Regions from separate parts of the Halomonas sp. NyZ770 genome, predicted to be linked through region 2. Evidence: predicted binding sites of a transcription regulator. Region 2 holds the regulator's gene; the other holds the start of a gene.
The links. The regulator sigma-54, encoded in region 2, starts transcription at its own class of promoters, with help from an activator protein. The targets are predictions, from matches to a motif close to TGGCACNNNNNTTGCTNT.
Positions count from the first base shown of each region.

Region 1 (4,735 bases), 1.8 Mb from region 2:
TTCGGTTTGATAAATGGCCAGTGCCTGCGCTAACCGGCGCTGCACCTGGCTATCCTCTTCTTCGGCAATCAGCGCTTCCAGAGGCTCGGCCAGCGTCTCGTCCACTTCGCCCAACAGGCGCTCGGCGGAGGTACGGCGGCGTTCCACGTTGGGGGAGTAGAGATCGACCACGGCGATGGCGCTACGCAGTTGGTTGCGCAGGGCGTTGTTGATGCCGATGCGGTTGAGGTCGCGGCGGGACATCTCACCCAGCGGCGCTTCGGTCAAGGCATCGGCCACGGGCCAGTCACGCCCGGTGTTGTTCAACACCACGACGAAGCGACCCTCGCTGGTACGCTGCAGGCGGCCATCGAGCAAGGCTTGCAGCCAATCTCTGGCGCGCTCGTCGTCGCTTTGCAAAATGGCCGTAATCGCGTCGCCTTTGGCGCGGAAGTTCTCCACGTCCAGCGCTTCCAGCAGCGCCAGTGCCGCGTCGTCATCAGAAGGTGTGGTGGGGGTTTGTGCCTGCGACAACGTCGCCATGCTGAGCAGCAACAGACACAACACCCCAGAAAGGAAACGCCTCATGGGGTTCTTCCTTTGGTCATCATCAATGGGGAGAGGTAGCGTGCTCCCTTGCCGCGACGGGTCGCGGCAAGGGAAGAGTGTTACTCGGCGAGTGCCGCTTCGGCTTCTTCTGCTGCGGTGCTGCCACCGCACGAACCGTTGGCGACGTTGAAGTTGCCGCAGCGCATCGGTGCACGCCAGTCAGCAATCAGGTCGCGAGAACCCGGCAGGAAGTCCGACCAGGCATCGCCTGCCACGGTGGACGGCGTTTGCCAGACGATATCGAACTGACCGTTGTCCTGCACTTCACCGATCAACACCGGCTTGGTGATGTGGTGGTTGGGCATCATGGCGGCATAGCCACCGGAAAGGTTAGGCACGGTCACGCCGATGATCGCATCTTTCACCGCGTCCACATCGGTGGTGCCTGCCTTGCGCACCGCTTCGGCCCACATGTTGAAGCCGATGTAGTGGGCTTCCATGGGGTCGTTGGTGACCGCTTCTTCATCGCCCGTCCAGTCGATCCAGGCGTCGATGAAGTCGTAGTTGGCGTCGGTGTCCACGCTCATGAAGTAGTTCCAGGCGGCCAGGTGGCCCACCAGCGGCCCGGTATCGATACCGGACAGCTCCTGCTCACCCACCGAGAAGGCGATGACGGGAATATCCGCAGCATCGATCCCCTGGTTGGCCAGCTCACGATAGAACGGCACGTTGGCATCGCCGTTGATGGTGGAGACCACCGCCGTGGGTTTGCCCTCTTCACCGAAACGACGGATTTCAGAGACGATGTTCTGCCAGTCCGAATGGCCGAACGGGGTGTAGTTGACCATGATGTCTTCTTCGGCCACCCCGTGCTCATCCTTCAGGAAGGCTTCCAGAATCCGGTTGGTGGTACGCGGGTAGACGTAGTCGGTGCCGATCAGCGCGAAACGCTCGATCCCGACTTCGTTGATCAGGTACTCCACCGCAGGAATGGCCTGCTGGTTGGGTGCCGCGCCGGTGTAGAAGACGTTCTCGGAAGACTCTTCCCCTTCGTACTGTACCGGGTAGAACAGCAGGCCGTTCAGCTCTTCGAACACCGGCAGTACCGCCTTGCGGGATACCGAGGTCCAGTTACCGAACACCACGTCTACCTCATGCTGGGCCAGCAGCTCGCGGGCACGCTCGGCAAACAGCGGCCAGTTGGAAGCGGGGTCGACCACCACGGCTTCCAACTGACGCCCCAACAGGCCACCGGCTTCGTTCTGCTGGTCGATGAGCATTTCGACGGTGTCTTTCAGAGTCGATTCGCTGATCGCCATGGTGCCGGAGAGGGAGTGCAGAATACCTACCTTGATCGGGTCGTTGTCCTGGGCAACGGCCTGAGCGCTGGCGCCCATGATGGCGGCGGCCAGGGCGGCCGTGGCGAAACGGCCAAGGGTACGAGGGTGTGTCTTGCGTTGCGATGTGGTCACTTGAACCTCCTTGCACCCCTTGGAAGGGGCTTGTTATAGGCGCGTTGAGCGGGCATTCACCCGCCGTGGGCTAATCCACCTTTCACACTGCAAGGGGTGCGCCAGATTGAATCAAAGCCTATTAAGACAATGACAATCAGACAGTTAGCGATACTCAAAAAAAACCGCATTGCGCCAGACGCACTAACTCAGGGCAAGCCGAGAGGCGCCATGCACAGTTGTCATGCACCAGCAAAGCGCCTTGCACCAAAGAAGGGTACACGCACACAAAGAAGCGCCCGGGGTTTCCCCCGGGCGCTGACAACGCCAAAACTCACTCCATCACACCACGCAACAATCGCTTATTTGGCGGCCATGGCCTTCTGCTTGCGGCGCTTTTTCAGCAGCGGCATGCCCAGCGACAGGGCCGCAATGATCAGCAGCGACAGTGAAATGGGCTTGTCGATGAAGATGGACCAGTCACCGCCGGAAATCTGCAGTGCGCGGCGCATGGACTCTTCCATCAGGCTGCCCAGGATCAGCGCCAGAATCAGCGGCGCCGTGGGGAAGCCGAACAGGCGCAAGCCCAGGCCGATCAAACCGAAGCCCAGCAGCAGCAGCAGGTCGAAGACGCTGAAGCTCATGCCGTAGACACCGATCATGCAGAAGATCAGGATCATCGAGAGCAGCAGCGGACGCGGCATATCGAGAATCTTGGCAATCAGCGGAATCAGCGGCAGGTTGAGTACCAGCAGGAAAATATTACCGATGTACATACTGGCAATGACCCCCCAGAACACGTCCGGGCGCTGCTCCAGCATCATGGGGCCAGGCGTCACGCCCATGACCAGCAGCGCACCCAGCAGCACCGCCGTGGTGCCCGAGCCAGGCACACCCAGGGTCAGTAGTGGTACGAACGAGCCGGTACAGGCGGCGTTGTTGGCCGCTTCGGGAGCTGCCACGCCCTTGATGTTGCCCTTGCCGAAGGTGTCACCATCCTTGGCCAGGCGTTTTTCCATGCTGTAGCCCAGGAAAGAACCAATGGTGGCACCGGCCCCCGGCAGTACGCCGGTAAAGAAGCCCAGTACCGAGCTACGGCTGATGGGGCCTGCAATTTGCTTCACTTCACTGCCGCTCAGCTTGAGCGAACCGATGGCGTTACGCGGCACTTCCTTGCCACCGCCCCCACGCAGCAGCATGTAGAACACTTCCGCCAGGGCGAAGATACCCAGCGCCACGACCAGGAAGTCGATGCCGTCGAGCAGCTGAATCGAGCCAAAGGTGTAGCGCTCGGTGCCGGTTTGCATGTCGATACCGACGATCGAGATCATGATGCCGATCACCGCCGCAATCAGGCCCTTCACCAGCGATTTGTCCGACAGCGAGACGACCGCCGTCAGGCCCAGCACCATGAGCGCGAAATATTCGGGTGGCCCGAAGCTGACCGCCACCTTGGAAAGCAGCGGTGCCACCAGCATCAAGAAGATGACCGAGACCGTGCCGCCGATGAACGACGCGTAGGCGGCAATAGCCAGCGCCTTCCCCGCCAATCCCTGCTTGGCCATGGGGTAGCCATCGAAAGAGGTGGCGACCGTGCCCGCCACCCCCGGCGCATTGAGCAAGATAGAAGAGGTCGAGCCACCGAAAATGGCCCCGTAATACACACCCGCCATCAGAATCAGGCCTGATGCAGGCTCCATTGAGAAGGTGATCGGAATCATCAGCGCCAGGGCACTGATCGGGCCGAGGCCCGGCAACATACCGATGATGGTACCGGCAAACACACCGGCAAAGACGTAAGCGATATTGATGGGCTCGAGCGCGATGCCAAAGCCGTACATCAAGTTGTTCAAGGCATCCATGGGCGTATCTCTCTTAAAAAACTACGACAGGTGCGTGGGCACGGCGTATTCAGAACGGCAAGAGGCCAGTGGGCAGATACACATCCATGACGCGCGTCATGGTGAGATACAGCGCCAGGACCACCCCCAGCGAAGCCGCCAGGTTGATGCCATGGCGACGGTAGCCGTAATAGGCCGTCAACCCCGTGCACAGCAGCGTCGATGCCAACACGAAGCCCAACGGCACCAGCAGGAAGGCATAGGCGGCGATGGCCACGGCGGTGATCACGACCCGCGCCCAAGGCGTGAACAGCAGCGGGCCGTTGGTGGCCTCTTCGTCGATCTCGTCAGCGCCTGCCAGCGGTACCGGTTTTTCAAAGAAGAGCAGCCCTGCTAGCAATAACAAGGTAATTCCCAGCACTTTTGGAAACAGGTCTGAATCCACCGGGCGCGGCAGAGGAAAGGTTGGAATTTGCCAGGCCATTGCTAGATAGGCGGCAGCTAGAAGCGCCAGCACGAGGGCCAGCCACTGATTAGTGTTCAATCGAGTCATGGGGAGTCTCTCCGAAGGCGCAGATTGCGCTTACGGTCACAGGCAGTGACCCCGGGCCTGGCTGGCCCGGGGCAGCACGGTGAAGCGGGGGTTATTGAGCCAGCAAGCCCAGGTCGCTCAGGACACTGCTGAACTGTTCTTTCTGCTCATCCAGGAACGCGCCAAACGCTTCGCTATCCTGGTAGGCATCGATCCAGCCCAACTGGTCACGCGCCTGCTGCCAGCCATCGGTTTCGAGCATTTCTGCAAACAGGTCTTCGTAGTAGGCCACGGCTTCGGCAGGCATGTCAGGGGTACCCATCACGCCACGCCAGATATCGAAGGTGTAGTCCACACCCTGTTCCTGGTACGTGGGCACGTCG
Region 1 covers NZ_CP085143.1:3,781,153-3,785,887, forward strand. The annotation lists gene urtB (urea ABC transporter permease subunit UrtB) at 1-567, opposite strand, end outside; gene urtA (urea ABC transporter substrate-binding protein) at 648-2,000, opposite strand; gene LG409_RS17430 (tripartite tricarboxylate transporter permease) at 2,342-3,841, opposite strand; gene LG409_RS17435 (tripartite tricarboxylate transporter TctB family protein) at 3,891-4,373, opposite strand; gene LG409_RS17440 (Bug family tripartite tricarboxylate transporter substrate binding protein) at 4,465-4,735, opposite strand, start outside.
Region 1: urtA (urea ABC transporter substrate-binding protein) is a predicted target of sigma-54. The motif match lies at 2,087-2,104, and genes of this name have one in related genera.

Region 2 (4,735 bases):
ACGGCGGTCTATACCGGCAACGTCGACATTCGCCAAGGTGAAATGCAGCTGCGCGGAGAGCGTGTCGAAATTCATCGCAACGAGGCGGGCGAGCTCTCCCGGGCCGTCGCCACGGGCGAGCGTGCCTACCTGCGCAACCAGCTGGAAGACCAGACGACGCCCATGGAAGGCTGGGCGCGGCGCATCGTCTACCATGTGTCCGAGCGGCGTGTAGAGCTGATCGACCAGGCCGAACTGACCCAGCAAGGGGATCGCTTCCAGGGTGGACGGCTCGAATACTTCATCGACCGCGGGGTGGTCCAAGCACGCTCCGATGTCAGCGGCAGCGCACCGCAACGCATCCGCATGACCTTACAGCCCGAGCAATAGAGAGAGCCCCTCGTGACAGCCATCAGCCCCGACACTGCAGCGGTCAAGACGCTCCATGCACAGCATCTGGCCAAGAGTTACAAGCGCCGCCGCGTGGTCAAGGATATCAACCTGGAAATTGCCCAAGGCAGTGTCGTTGGCCTGCTAGGCCCCAACGGCGCAGGCAAGACCACCTCGTTCTACATGATCGTCGGCCTGGTGAAGGCCGATGCTGGCAAAGTGGGCATCGACGATCTCGACCTGACCCGGGCGCCGATGCATGAACGTGCCCTGGCAGGCATCGGCTACCTGCCTCAGGAAGCATCGATCTTTCGCAAACTGTCGGTGGCCGACAATATCATGGCCATTCTGGAAACGCGTCGTGAGCTCGACCGCAGCAGCCGAGAAGCCAAGCTCGAATCTCTGCTGGAAGATTTTCACATCACCCACATTCGCGACAACCTGGGCATGAGCCTCTCGGGCGGCGAGCGGCGGCGGGTGGAGATCGCCCGCTCGCTGGCCACCGAACCTGCCTTCATTCTGCTGGATGAACCATTTGCCGGCGTCGACCCCATTTCCGTGGGCGATATCAAATCGATCATACGCGCCCTCAAGAAGCGTCATATTGGCGTCCTCATCACCGACCACAACGTGCGTGAAACTCTGGATATCTGCGATATTGCCTACATTGTTGGCGACGGACACATCATCGCCAGTGGAAACCCCCAGGAAATCCTCAATAACCAGAAGGTACGCGACGTCTATCTGGGCGCCGACTTCCGGCTTTAAACAATGGCCCACGAAGACATTTTATTTAGTGGCATGCTTATTGCACTTGCACCAAACGGAGACTCGCTCTAGGGTGGAGCTTTCTGATTAACGAGTGGTTCTCAGATGGTCATGAAAGCTTCTCTTCAACTGCGCATCGGCACACAGCTGACCATGACACCTCAGCTGCAGCAGGCCATTGCGCTGCTTCAGCTATCGACGCTGGACCTTCGTCAAGAAATTCAGCAGGCGCTGGATGCCAACCCCATGCTCGAGCAGGAAGATGAGTTTGGCGAACAGGCCGTCAGCGAGCCTCAGGAAGCCGAGTGGGCAGACAGCATCCCCAGCGAGCTTTCCGTAGACAGCGACTGGTCCGACACGTACCAGGACATGGGGAGCATGGGCGGCAGCAGCGAAGGCCCGGACTTCGAGCGTCAGGCGGCGGGGCAGAGCCTGCACGGTCACCTGCTTTGGCAATTGGCCATGACCGACTTCTCCTCCCGTGAACATGCCATCGCCGAAAGCCTCATCGATGCGCTGGATGCCAACGGCTACCTGACCCAGCCTCTCAACGACATTCGCGAGGGGCTCAAGGCACAAGGCCACGACGGCCTGAGCCAGCGCGAGGTCGAAAACACCCTGCTGCGCCTTCAGCAGTTCGAACCCACCGGAGTATTTGCCCGTGACCTGCGGGAGTGCTTGATGCTGCAGCTGGCCTCGCTGCCCGAAGACACCCCGCTGCTGATGCCTGCCAAACGCCTGGTACGCCAGTTTCTCGAAGCCCTTGGCAAGGACGACATGCGCTTGCTGAAGCGACGCCTGAGCCTCGACGACGAGCAGTTGGACGATGTCATCCGTTTAATCCGCAGCCTTGACCCCAGGCCTGGAAGCGCCTACGGCATCACCGACGACAGCTATGTCACGCCAGATCTGGTGGTACGCCACGATCACGAGGGCTGGCACCTGGAACTCAACCCGGAAGCGCTGCCTCGACTGCGTATTCAGCCCGACTACGCCAGCCTGATCAAACGCGCCGACAAGAGCCAGGACAACCAGTTTCTGAAAGAGCATCTCCAGGAGGCTCGCTGGCTGATCAAAAGCCTTTCGAGCCGCAACGACACCCTGCTGCGCGTGGGGCGCGAGATCATTGCTCGGCAGATCGGCTTTCTGGAGCATGGCGAAGAAGCCATGAAACCGCTGATTCTGGCCGATATCGCCGAAGCGGTGGAGATGCATGAATCGACCATCTCGCGGGTCACTACCCAGAAATACATTCATACCCCGCGCGGGGTGTTCGAGCTCAAGTACTTCTTCTCCAGCCAAGTCAGCGGCCAGGAAGGTGGCGACAGCCATTCCAGCACGGCCATTCGAGCACGCATCAAGAAACTGATTCAGGACGAGCCTCCGGGCAAGCCACTCTCCGACAGCCGTCTGGTCACCCTGCTGGAAGCGGGCGGCATTACCGTGGCCCGCCGCACCGTGGCCAAGTACCGTGAGTCGATGGGTATACCTTCGTCGAGTGAGCGCCGTCGTTTACGCTAGTTAAACGCTCTCGCCCAACAAACTCTCGACGAGGGCTTTGCAATGGCCCAAAAAGGGTTACAATCGAAGTACAGTCCGATGGATAAGGAGCACGTCAATGCAAGTAAACATCACTGGTCATCACGTTGAACTGACTGACGCCTTGCGTGACTACGTAAACGAAAAGCTGGAACGCGTTGAACGTCACTACGACAACATCACGACCGTCCAGGTCACCTTATCTGTTGAAAAGGAGCGCCAGCAAGCCGCCTGCACCCTGCACGCAGCAGGAGCCGACCTTCATGCCGAAGCGCTGGACAACGACATGTACGCAGCCATTGACGCCCTGGCGGACAAAATCGACCGTCAGCTCGTAAAACACAAGGAAAAAGCACAAGCCCGCGCCCAAGGCGCTGGCGTGCGTTAACCCGATGACGTTGGAAACCATTCTCCCCCCGGAGCGCGTGCTGTACGACGTGCCCGGGGGCAGCAAAAAAAGGGTGCTGGAGTTTTTCAGCACCTTTATCGCTCAAAACACGCCCAGCCTGGATAGCCAGGAAGTCTTCAGTCGATTGATTGGCCGTGAACGGCTGGGCAGTACCGGCATCGGCAATGGCGTGGCCATTCCCCACGCACGCAGTCCTCACTGCAGCACGCCCATTGCCGGTTTTCTCAAGCTGGCCGAACCCGTCGACTTCGATGCCATCGATGGTGACCCCGTCGATCTGGTGTTCGTGCTGCTGGTACCCGAAGAAGCCGATGATACGCATTTGGCGCTATTGGGTCAGGTCGCCACGATCATGAACGACGCAGCCACACGCCAGCAATTGCGCAATGTCAGCAGCCAGCGTGAACTGCTGACGCTGTTGACCGATAAGATTCGCGAGCAGGCTGCCTAGCGCAGCCTTTGCCGGGCAGCAAGGCCGTCGGTAACCCCCTATTCCTTCTCAAGCCAAGAGAGATGCGCTATGCAGCTGGTGATCATTAGCGGCCGTTCAGGGTCCGGTAAGTCCATCGCCCTACAGGCGCTGGAAGATCTTGGCTATTACGCCATCGACAACCTGCCTGCCATGCTGCTGGGCTCGCTGGTCGATGAACTGCGTCAACAGGGGGGGCGTACTCATTTGGCCGTCAGCATCGATGCGCGCAACTTGCCTACTGCACTGGAACAGTTGCCTGCTCTGCTGGAAGAACTACGCCAGCGTCAGATCCGTTTTCAGGTCATCTACCTGACCACGGACGCTCGCATTCTGCTGGAGCGCTACTCGGCCACCCGTCGGCGCCACCCGCTGACGCGCGATAGCGACATGACCCTGGAAGAGGCCATCAACAAGGAAGAAGAAACCCTGCTCGAGATTCGGGACCTGGCTGACCTGCTGATCGACACGTCGCGTCTTTCGGTACACGACCTACGCCGCCGCATCACCGATCAGGTTGCTCATCAGCGGCGTGACCAGTTGACCCTGACGTTCGAATCTTTCGGCTACAAACGGGGCGTACCCATGGATGCCGATATCGTGTTCGACGTGCGCTGCCTGCCCAACCCCTACTGGGACCCCAGCTTGCGGCAGTTCACCGGACGCGACGCCAACATCAAGGCCTTCTTGAGCGGCTACACCATCGTCGATGACATGCGTGACGATATTCATGCCTGGCTGGAGAAATGGCTACCTGCTTACCAAAGCAGTCAACGCAGCTATATGACCGTGGCCATTGGCTGTACCGGCGGACAGCATCGCTCTGTCTACATGGTCGAGCAACTGGCGCAATCGCTGGTCAAGCGCACTGGCGCTATTCAGCTCAGACACCGGGAATTGGGCTTGCAGTACACGCTGAGCGAATTACCCGCTACCGTCGATGCCGCTTCTTCCACCCCTCCCAGCGACACGACGTCGCCCTGATATCACTCGGCAAAAAGGAACCAGAGTGCCTGAAAGAACCTTAACGCTGACCAACCAACGCGGCCTTCATGCCCGCGCCGCCACCAAACTGGTCAAGTGCGGCCAGCAGTTTTCAGCCCGCATTCACGTGTACAAACAGCAGCAAAAGGCCGATGCGGCCAACATCATGTCGCTGCTGATGCTGGCGGCCCCCTGCG
Region 2 covers NZ_CP085143.1:1,530,227-1,534,961, reverse strand. The annotation lists gene lptA (lipopolysaccharide transport periplasmic protein LptA) at 1-369, shown strand, start outside; gene lptB (LPS export ABC transporter ATP-binding protein) at 391-1,137, shown strand; gene LG409_RS06965 (RNA polymerase factor sigma-54) at 1,243-2,658, shown strand; gene hpf (ribosome hibernation-promoting factor, HPF/YfiA family) at 2,756-3,064, shown strand; gene ptsN (PTS IIA-like nitrogen regulatory protein PtsN) at 3,069-3,536, shown strand; gene rapZ (RNase adapter RapZ) at 3,606-4,538, shown strand; gene LG409_RS06945 (HPr family phosphocarrier protein) at 4,564-4,735, shown strand, end outside.